One region of the Pseudonocardia spirodelae genome, then DNA from elsewhere that is predicted to be linked to it. Evidence: predicted binding sites of a transcription regulator. Region 1 holds the regulator's gene; the other holds the start of a gene.

Evidence for each region. Region 1 encodes LexA, which represses DNA repair genes until DNA is damaged. Its sites were predicted from a motif close to CGAACACGTGTTCG; they were not measured.
Region 2: the regulator LexA is predicted to act here: its motif matches at 2,471-2,484, upstream of dnaB (replicative DNA helicase).

The regions. Positions count from the first base shown of each region.
Region 1 covers NZ_JBBJUP010000015.1:95,732-100,668, reverse strand. Annotated here, with positions in the region: gene hflX (GTPase HflX) at 1-584, shown strand, start outside; gene WJX68_RS18455 (hypothetical protein) at 623-1,660, shown strand; gene lexA (transcriptional repressor LexA) at 1,691-2,449, opposite strand; gene WJX68_RS18445 (hypothetical protein) at 2,669-2,905, shown strand; gene WJX68_RS18440 (hypothetical protein) at 3,058-3,747, shown strand; gene nrdR (transcriptional regulator NrdR) at 4,173-4,661, shown strand; gene WJX68_RS18430 (vitamin B12-dependent ribonucleotide reductase) at 4,804-4,937, shown strand, end outside.
Region 2 covers NZ_JBBJUP010000023.1:82,355-87,291, forward strand. Annotated here, with positions in the region: gene WJX68_RS22945 (dTDP-4-dehydrorhamnose 3,5-epimerase family protein) at 1-501, shown strand, start outside; gene WJX68_RS22950 (DUF3040 domain-containing protein) at 662-985, shown strand; gene dnaB (replicative DNA helicase) at 1,025-2,440, opposite strand; gene rplI (50S ribosomal protein L9) at 3,081-3,527, opposite strand; gene rpsR (30S ribosomal protein S18) at 3,542-3,778, opposite strand; gene WJX68_RS22970 (single-stranded DNA-binding protein) at 3,833-4,387, opposite strand; gene rpsF (30S ribosomal protein S6) at 4,399-4,713, opposite strand; gene WJX68_RS22980 (deoxyribonuclease IV) at 4,932-4,937, shown strand, end outside.

The DNA of each region.
Region 1 (4,937 bases):
ACACCCTCACCGACACCGTCGGGTTCGTCCGCCACCTGCCCCACCAGCTGGTGGAGGCGTTCCGCTCCACGCTGGAGGAGGCGGCCCGCGCCGACCTGCTCGTGCACGTCGTCGACGGCTCGGACCCGCTGCCCGACGACCAGATCGCCGCGGTCCGCCAGGTACTCGTCGAGATCGGCGAGGAGTCCGGCGACACGATGCCGCCCGAGCTCCTCGTCATCAACAAGACCGACACCGCCGGGGACCTCGCGCTGGCCCGGCTGCGGCACGCCCAGCCCGACGCGGTGTTCGTCTCCGCGCACAGCGGCGCCGGGATCGCGCAGCTGCGCGAGCGGATCGCCGAGCGGCTGCCGCGCCCGGAGTTCGAGGTCGACCTGCTGCTGCCCTACACCGAGGGTGGGCTGGTGGCACGGCTGCACGAGGAGGGCGAGATCCTCAGCGAGTCCCACACCGGCGAGGGCACCAGGATCCGCGCCCGCGTCGGGCCGGAGCTGGGCACCGCGGTCCTGCCGTTCGCGGTCGCCGGCTCCGCGGTTCCCGACACGGACGGGAGCGGGCTGCCGGCGACGGCGGCCGGGCACTGACACGGACGCGCCTGCGGCGCTCCCGCCGTGGCGGCGCGGTGCTCGCGGCGCTGCTGTGCCTGCCCGGTGCGGGTGTCGCGTCGTCGCCGGTACCGGCCCCGGAGCCGGTCTGCACGGTCGACGACCCGCGGCTGTCGGAGCTGTCCGGGCTGGTCGCGCCGGGGCAGCCCGGGGCGGGGGCGGCGCGCTACGAGGCGATCACCGACGGCGGCGGCACCGCCCGGGTGTACACGCTCGACCCGGCGACCTGTGCCGTGAGCGCCGTCCGGGACACCGGGGTCGCCGTCACCGACGTCGAGGACCTCGGGCTGGGTGCCGACGGGTCGCTGTGGGTCGCCGACATCGGCGACAACGGCGCGCGGCGCCCCTCGGTGCGGCTCGTGGTGCTCCCTCCCGCCGGTCCGGTCCGGGTGCACGACCTGCGCTATCCCGACGGCCCGCGCGACGCCGAGGCCGTCCTCGTCGGCGACGACGGCGTGCCGCTGGTCGTCGACAAGACCACCGGTGCGGCCGGGGTGTACCGCGCCGCCGGTCCGGGACCGGACGGAGACTGGGTGCGGGCCGGGCAGGTCGTCCTGCCCTGGTCCGGGACGGGCGGCGGCCCGCTCGGGGCGGCCGGCTCGCGGACCGTCACCGGCGGGGGCGTGTCCCCGCCGGGGGCGACGGGCGGGCGCGCGGTCGTGCTGCGGACCTACACCGACGCCTGGGTGTTCCCGCTGCCCGCCGACGGGCCGGCCGACGCCGGCGCGGTCGTCACGGCGCTGCGCGGGGCGCCCCTGCAGGTGCCGCTGCCCGGGGAGGCCCAGGGCGAGGCGGTCGCGCCCGACGGGCGGGGCACGCTGCACTCGGGCAGCGAGGCCCGCGGCCTGTCGGCGGCGGGTGTCGTCGCGGCGCCGGGGGCGGTGGCCGCCGCGACCGGGCCCGGCGCGCCGGTGGTCGCCCAGCCCGGGCGGGCACCGGCGGTCGACACCGGCCCGCCGTGGCTGCCCGCGGCCACGGGCGCCGCCGTGCTGGGCGCGGTGCTGCTGGCCGGGGTCGGGGCGATGGCCCTGCACGGGCGGCGGCGCCGCCGGTGAGTCCCGCCCCGGCCCGGCCGGGGGCGCCGGTCAGAGCCGGCGCAGGACCGCGACGACCCGGCCGAGGATCGACGCGTCGTCGCCCGGGATGGGGTCGTAGGCGTCGTTCGCCGGCATCAGCCAGATGTGGCCGTCCCTGCGGCGGAAGGTCTTCACCGTGGCCTCGCCGTCGATCATCGCGGCGACGACCTCGCCCTGCTCGGCCACCGGCTGCTGGCGCACGACCACCCAGTCGCCGTCGGTGATCGCGGCGTCGACCATCGAGTCGCCCTTGACGTTGAGCAGGAACAGGGTGCCCTCGCCGACGATCTCGCGCGGCAGCGGGAAGACGTCCTGCACGGCCTGCTCGGCCAGGATCGGCCCGCCCGCGGCGATGTCGCCGAGCAGCGGGACGAAGGCCGGCGCCGGGCGCTCGGACCGCAGGTCGGCGGTGTCGGCGTCGGTGTCCGCGCCGTCGGTCCCGGCGATCTGCTCGGGGCTGCGGACGTCCACCGCCCGGGTGCGGTTCGGGTCGCGCCGCAGGAAGCCCTTGCGCTCCAGGGTGCGCAGCTGGTGGTGCACCGAGGAGGTGGAGGTCAGCCCCACCGCGTCCCCGATCTCGCGCACGCTCGGCGGGTAGCCGTAGCGGTCGACCCAGTCCCGGATCACGGCCAGGACCTTCTTCTGCCGCGGGGTCAGGCCGCGGGTGTCGGCCGCGGGGTCGGGGAACTCCCGGACCTTCGCGGATCCCCGGCCGGCGGCAGTACCGGTCACGCCGGGTCCACCGCCTCCGGTCTCGTCCGCTGCCATCGCATTCGCCTCCTCGGGGTACTTACGGCGCCGACCCTAGCCGCCCCCGGCCGGTTCGCCAAACATGCGTTCGAAGTTCGCCGGGGCGTGTCGTGGATTCCGTCGGCCCGCGGTGGTACAACATCGCACGGGCGTTCGATCGAACACGGGTTCGATCGGGCGCGGTCCGCGGGGCGTCCGGCCGTGCGGCGGTGGCGAGGCGAGAGGTGGCGGTCCGCGGTGGTGCTCCCGGTGGCGGTGACGGCGGCGACGGCGGTGGCGGGTCCGGTCGCGACGGCGGGGCCCGTGCGGCCGCTGCGCGGTCGTGCCGCGCCCGGTCCGGTGCGCCGCGCGGTCGCGGCGGCCGGGGTCGCGGCGGCCTCGGCGGTCGCGGTGCTCGCCCTCGGGGTGCTCGCCGACGTCGCCGCGGTCGCGCAGGCGCCCGTGGCGCCGGTGACCGTGGCCGGCGCGCGGTGACCGTGGAACCGGCTCCGACCTGCGGCGACGCGGTTCTTGTCGGTGCCGGCTGCTACACCGCTCGTACGCCCGTTCGACCGGGCTCGGGGAAGGGCCGGTCGGGGCGAGGGGAGGCCGCCCGGGGGACGGGCGGTCCGACGGCAGGAGGAACGATGCGAGAGCGCGACGAGCGGGTCCGCGGGTACGGCCGCGCCGGAGCCCTGGCCGGGGTCACGGCCGGGGCCGGGGCGACGGGCACCGGCACGGGCGGCGGTGGCCTGCGGGTGGCCGGGGGAGCGGCCGCGCGCGCGGTGCCGCTCGGGGAGCCGGTGCCGGGCTCGCCGGCCGCGGCGCCGTCCGGTGCGCCCGCGCCGCCGCGCGCGGCGCGGGTCCCGGCCGCCGAGCGGGCCGCGCGGCGGTGGGCGCCGCAGGGTGCGCGCGAGCGGGCGCTGGCCGCGTCGGTGGCCCGCCACCCCGCGGCCCGGGCCCGCCGCGCCGGAGCCGCCGGGGCCGGAGGGCCCGTGCGGACCGAGGGCCCCTCGGGCGCCCCGCGCGCCGCGGCGCTGTGGACCGCGCCGTGCGCTCCGGCGTCGGCGCCCGGTGCGGTGCGTCCGGCCCGCTCGGTGGCCGTCCCGCCGCCGCGGACCGTCCGGCCCCTGGAGCGGCGCTGTCTCGTCCCGCCCCGGCCGCGGCGTGCCCGCGCCCGGGCGGGCGTGCGCGGCCGGGTCGAGCGCCTGCTCGCCGGTCTCGCCGTCGCGCTGTGCACCGCGACCGTCGTCGTCGGCCTGGGTCTGCTGGGCGACGCCGCCGCCGGGTGGAACGCCCCGTCCGCGGGTGCGCCCGCGGTGACCGTCGGCCACTGACCGGTACTCCGTCCAGGGCTGCCCGCCGGGCTCCGCGGCCCGCGGTGTCGCCGCGCGGCCACCGGTGCGCCGTGCCGTCGTCACCGTCACGACGCGCGCACGCCGTCCGGCGCGTCCAGCGGGCGTGTCCCCGCATCGGGTGGCCGCCCGCCGCGGCCCGTCCGGAGCGACGGACGGCGGTCGCGGCGCCGTCGCGGGGCGCCACCTGGGCCGATGGTGCGACCCATGATCGTCGGAGACGGACCGGTCGCGCAGCGTGGTGTGCCAGGCTCGGATCCCGATCGGGCGAAGCTCGTGGCGGTACCCGCCCCGGGATGGCGCACCCCTAGATGTAGGGGTTACATTGATGTCGTTCCGCCACTGGTTGGGGGGACGGATCGCTGCGGAGAGTTTCCGGAACGTCACGGAAGAGGGGTGTGGGCCTCGTGCGCTGCCCGTTCTGCCGACACCCGGACTCCCGCGTGATCGACTCCCGGACCGCCGACGACGGGACGTGCACCCGCCGCCGCCGGTCCTGCACCTCGTGCGGACGACGGTTCACCACGGTCGAGGAGGCCGTGCTCGCCGTCGTCAAGCGCAGCGGGGTGACCGAACCCTTCAGCCGTCAGAAGGTCGTCGGCGGGGTTCGGCGGGCGTGTCAGGGCCGGCCGGTCGACGAGGACGACCTGCAGCAGCTCGCCCACCGGGTCGAGGAGACGGTGCGTGCCCGCGGGGCGGCGGAGATCCCCAGCCACGAGGTGGGGCTGGCGATCCTCGGGCCGCTGCGCGAGCTCGACGAGGTCGCGTACCTGAGGTTCGCGAGCGTCTACCGATCCTTCTCCTCCATCGAGGACTTCGAGAAGGAGATCGCCGACCTGCGTTCGGCTGCCGGGGAAGCAGCCGACGACGAGGCCGGCCACAACCGGGACGGCTGAGCGGCGCTCGGCGGGAGCGGGACCGGTGCGGGCACGAGGGGCGCACCCCGGTCCGGCGCCGCCGTCGTGCTCGTCCCGGAGAGAAGCCGTCCGCGCACCCCAGCGTGCGGGCGGGACACGGTGATATGTGCGGAGGCAGTTCATGACCGAGACCGTCGGGGGCCCGACGACCGGAACCGGTGAGAGCGCGGCGGCGAAGCCCGCACGCGGACGCGGGAAGTCCGGTGCCAGGCGCACCGGGCTCACCGTCCAGCGCGTCTTCACCACCGAGGGCGT
Region 2 (4,937 bases), on a different contig from region 1:
GTGCCCGGCGCGCTGCTGCTCGACGGCACCGGGGAGCCCCCGGCGACGGGACCCGGCCCGGAGGCGTTCCCCGTCCGGCGACGGCACCGCCCGGCCCGCGACGCCGTCGTCGGCCTGCACGGCCATCCGTCCGACGCGGTGCTGCTCGGCGTCACCCGGGGCAGCGGCTACGCGGTGGTCATCGACGCGCGCCCCGAGGCCGAGACGTTCGGCCGCCTCGCCGTCGCCCTCCTGGAGGGCCCGCGACGCCTGCTGGTCCCGCCGGGCTGCCTCTACGGCGTGCAGTCGGTGGCGAGCCGGACCCTCGTCGAGGTGCGCAGCTCCGCCCGCCTGTCGCGGCGGGACCGCACGGCCGTCGACCCCGACGACCCGGAGCTGGCCGTGCGCTGGCTGCGCCCCCGGCCGTTCCGCGTCCCCGAGCCCGCCCGCTCCTGGGCCGCGCTGTGCTCCCGGCTCGGCGCCCCGGCCGGCCCCCGGCGGGACCGCGTCTCGCTCTGGTGACCACCCGGGAGTGAGTGCGGGCACGTGTGACCCCGTCCGCCCGAGTGAGAAGATCACGAATCGGTCACGTACCGTTCGTGGACAGGCCCGGATCGACGACGCCCCGGCGCCGAAGGGTGGCACGGTCGTGCCGCCCCACGAGCCGACGAGGGGTGTCGAGGTGCTGAGCGAGCGTGAGATCCGGCGGCTGCACGAGATCGAGGTGCAGCTGCGGCTGACCGATCCGCGGTTGGTCCGCAGGTTCTCCGCCCTGGGCGCCGCCCGCCGCAGCGGTCGCCTGCTCGCGGGCCCCGGCACCCACCAGCGCTCGATGCACGGCGCGGGCCCGCTGCCCACGGCGCTGCTCGGCCTGGCACTGGTGGTGCTCCTGCTCGGCGCCGTCACGGTGAACGTGCCGGTCGTGGTGACCGGGATCGTCGTGGCCGCGCTGGCCCTGGGCGTCGCCGCCACCACCGGGCCGCAGCCGCGGCCCGGCGCCGCCTGACCCGCGCCCCGCCGCCGCCCGTGCGGGCGGCGACCGGCCTCAGCCGTGCGCGAGGTCGGAGAACCGGCTGTAGTGCAGCTGGTGGGCGACCGTGATCGTGGTCGTCGGGCCGTTTCGGTGCTTGGCCAGGATCAGGTCCGCCTCGCCGGCCCGCGGGTCGTCCTGCTCGAACGCGTCGGGCCGGTGCAGCAGCACCACCATGTCCGCGTCCTGCTCGATGGAGCCGGACTCACGCAGGTCCGACAGCATCGGCCGCTTGTCGGTGCGCTGCTCGGGACCACGGTTCAGCTGGCTCATCGCGACCACCGGCACCTCGAGCTCCTTGGCCAGCAGCTTGATCTGCCGGGAGAACTCCGAGACCTCCTGCTGACGCGACTCGACCTTGCGGCCCGACGTCATCAGCTGCAGGTAGTCGAGGATGATCAGCTTCAGGTCGTTGCGCTGCTTCATCCGCCGCGCCTTGGCCCGGATCTCCATCAGGGTCAGGTTCGGCGAGTCGTCGATGTAGAGCGGCGCCTCGGAGATCTCCGACATCCGCCGCGCCATCCGCGTCCAGTCCTCGTCGGACATCCGGCCGGCGCGCATGTCGGCCAGCCGGATCCGCGCCTCCGCGGAGAGCAGGCGCATGACGATCTCGGACTTGCTCATCTCCAGCGAGAAGAACGCGCTGGTCATGCCGTGCCGGATCGAGCAGGAACGGGCGAAGTCCAGCCCGAGGGTCGACTTGCCCAGACCCGGCCGGGCCGCGACGACGACCATCTGGCCCGGATGCAGGCCGTTCGTCACCTGGTCCAGGTCGGCGAACCCGGTCGGCACGCCCGAGGACATGCCGCCCCGGGAGGCGATGGCGTCGATCTCGTCCATCGTCGGCTGGAGGAGCTCCTCCAGCACCGTGTAGTCCTCGGTGGTGGTGCGCTCGGTGACCTCGTAGACCGCGGCCTGGGCCCGGTCCACGACGTCGTCGACCTCGCCGCCCTCGGCGCCGTGGTAGCCGAGCTGCACGATCCGGGTGCCGGCCTCGACCAGGCGCCGCAGGATCGCCTTCTCCCCGACGATCTCCGCGTAGTACGCCGCGTTCGCCGCCGTCGGGACGGTCGCGATGAGCGTGTGCAGGTAGGGCGCGCCACCGAGGCGGACCAGCTCGCCGCGCCGCTGCAGCTCGGCGGACACGGTCACCGCGTCCGCGGGCTCGCCGCGGCCGTAGAGGTCCAGGATCGTCTCGTAGACGGTCTGGTGCGCGGGCCGGTAGAAGTCCTCCGGGCGCAGCACCTCGACGACGTCGGCGATCGCGTCCTTGCTCAGCAGCATGCCGCCGAGCACCGACTGCTCGGCGGTGAGGTCCTGCGGTGGCTGACGGTCGAACGCGCCGCCCGCGCCGTCCCCGGAGCCGCCGGCCTTCTCGCCGTCGCGGACCGCACGGGGCCTGTTGCCGGGACGGTCGTCCGTCAGAGCCATACGCAGCGTCACCCCCAAGGGACACGATACCGAACGCACGTTCGACGCGCGAGCGGTGTGGTGCACCCGCCCGCGTCCGTCGTCGGTGGTCTTCCGGCCGGCGCGGTGACCGCCGGGCCGCGCCGGGCGCGGCCGGTCGGCGGAGCGCTCGCGTGCCGGTGCGACCGAGGGTAGGTCGGCGCGGCGGCCCGGGTCGAACCGCTCTGGTGATCGACTTGGGGATGAACTGTGCACGGATGCCGCCCGTCCCGGGACCGTGCTGGGGACAACCTGGGGACAATGACCAAGAAACGAGCGTCGTCGCAGTTCAGAGGGGGTGAACCGGGTGTGGACAACTTTGCTCTGGCGTGTCGCCGCACGCCCGTCGCAGGCGTGTCGGAGGCCGTGGCGGACCGTTCGCCGCCGGGCGCGTCCACAGGCCCGCCCGTCGAGCGGGCCGTCACTTCCCGGCGTGTCGGCTGCGTGACAACGCATCCCGCATGATGTCACCCGACCGGAGTGGATCGTCCACCGCGGACTGCGGACCGTACCCGCCCGGCCGTACGGACCGGGCCCGGACACACGACAGGGCGGTGCCCGGAGCACGAGGCTCCGGACACCGCCCTGACTACGCTCGGTGGTCGTGTGACCACCGGACCGCTCAGCTCGCGACGACCGCGATCGGCAGCTCGGTGGTGACCTCCGGGTGCAGGCGAACCTCCACCTGGTGCTTGCCCAGGGTCTTGATGTGACCCGGGACGTCGATGCTGCGCTTGTCCAGCACCGGGCCGCCGGCCGCCTTGACGGCGTCGACGACCTGCGCCGGGGTGACCGAGCCGAACAGGCGGCCGGTGTCGCCGGCCTTGGCCGGGACGGTCACGTTGATGTTGCGCAGCTGCGAGTCCACCTGCTGGGCGTGGCCCAGGTCGCGGATCTCGCGGGCCTTCTGGGCCCGGCGGATCTGCTCGACCTGCTTCTCGGCGCCACGGGTGGCGACGACCGCGAGCTTGCGCGGCAGCAGGTAGTTGCGGCCGTAGCCGTCCTTGACCTCGACGATGTCGCCCGGGGCGCCCAGGTTCGGGACGTCGGCGTTGAGGATGAGCTTCATGTGTCTCTCCTTCCTCAGCGGGCGGTCGAGGTGTACGGAAGCAGGGCCACCTCGCGGGAGTTCTTGACCGCGACGGCGACGTCCCGCTGGTGCTGCCGGCAGTTGCCGGTGACACGACGGGCGCGGATCTTGCCGCGGTCGGAGATGAACTTCCGCAGCAGACCGGTGTCCTTGTAGTCGATCAGCTGGGCCTTGTCCTTGCAGAACGCGCAGACCTTCTTCTTCGGCTTGCGCACGATGGCCTTGGCCATGGTGGTGCTCCTGGAGATCGTCCCCCACCCGTCACGGGTGGAGGGATGCGTGGATCAGAAGGGGGGCTCGTCGTCGGACGCCGCGCCGCTGCCCGCGGGCGGGGCCGAACCCCAGGGGTCGTCATAGCCGCCGGAGTTGCCTCCACCGGACCCGCCGCCCTGCCGGGCGCCGCCGCCGTAGCCGCCGCCGCCCCCGTCGTAGCCGCCACCGCCGCCGCCACCGAAGCCACCGGAGCCTCCGCCCCGGTTGACCTTGTTGACCTTCGCGGTCGCGTAGCGGAGCGAGGGGCCGACCTCGTCGACCTCCATCTCCACGACGGTGCGCTTCTCGCCTTCCTTGGTCTCGAAGGACCGCTGGCGCAGACGACCCTGGACCACGACGCGCGCGCCGCGGGTCAGGGACTCGGCGACGTTCTCCGCCGCCTGGCGCCAGATGTTGCAGCGCAGGAAGAGCGCCTCGCCGTCCTTCCACTCGCCGGACTGGCGGTCGAAGGTGCGCGGGGTGGACGCCACGGTGAAGTTGGCGACCGCGGCGCCGGAGGGGGTGAACCGCAGCTCGGGATCCGCCGTCAGGTTGCCCACGACGGTGATGACGGTCTCGCCGGCCATGACGGCTCCAATCAGCCGGCGGCGGGCGCCGGCGTGCGGGTGACGTCCTTGCGCAGGACCTTGGTGCGCAGCACGGACTCGTTCAGACCCAGCTGACGGTCCAGCTCGGCGACGGTGGCCGGCTCCGCGGTGATGTCGAGGACCGCGTAGATGGCCTCGCCCTGCTTCTTGATCTCGTAGGCCAGGCGGCGCTTGCCCCAGACCTCGATCTTCTCGACCGATCCGCCGTCGTTCTTCACGACGGTGAGGAACTGCTCCAGGGACGGCTGCACGGTGCGCTCGTCCAGGCCGCCGTCGAGGATGACCATGACCTCGTAGTGACGCATGAGAACCACTCACCTCCTATGGACTCGAAACGGTCACGACCCGGACGGCCGTGACAGGAGGTTCTCAGCGCACCCCGACAGTCTCGCCGTACATGCTCGGGAGCTGCGGGGATGCCCGACCAGGTTAGCAACGGCTCCCGGCCCGCCGACCTGCGGGTACGGCCGGGCCGCCGGAGCCGTCGCGGCGGGCTGTCGGGGGTCGTCGCTACCGTGCGGGCATGCAG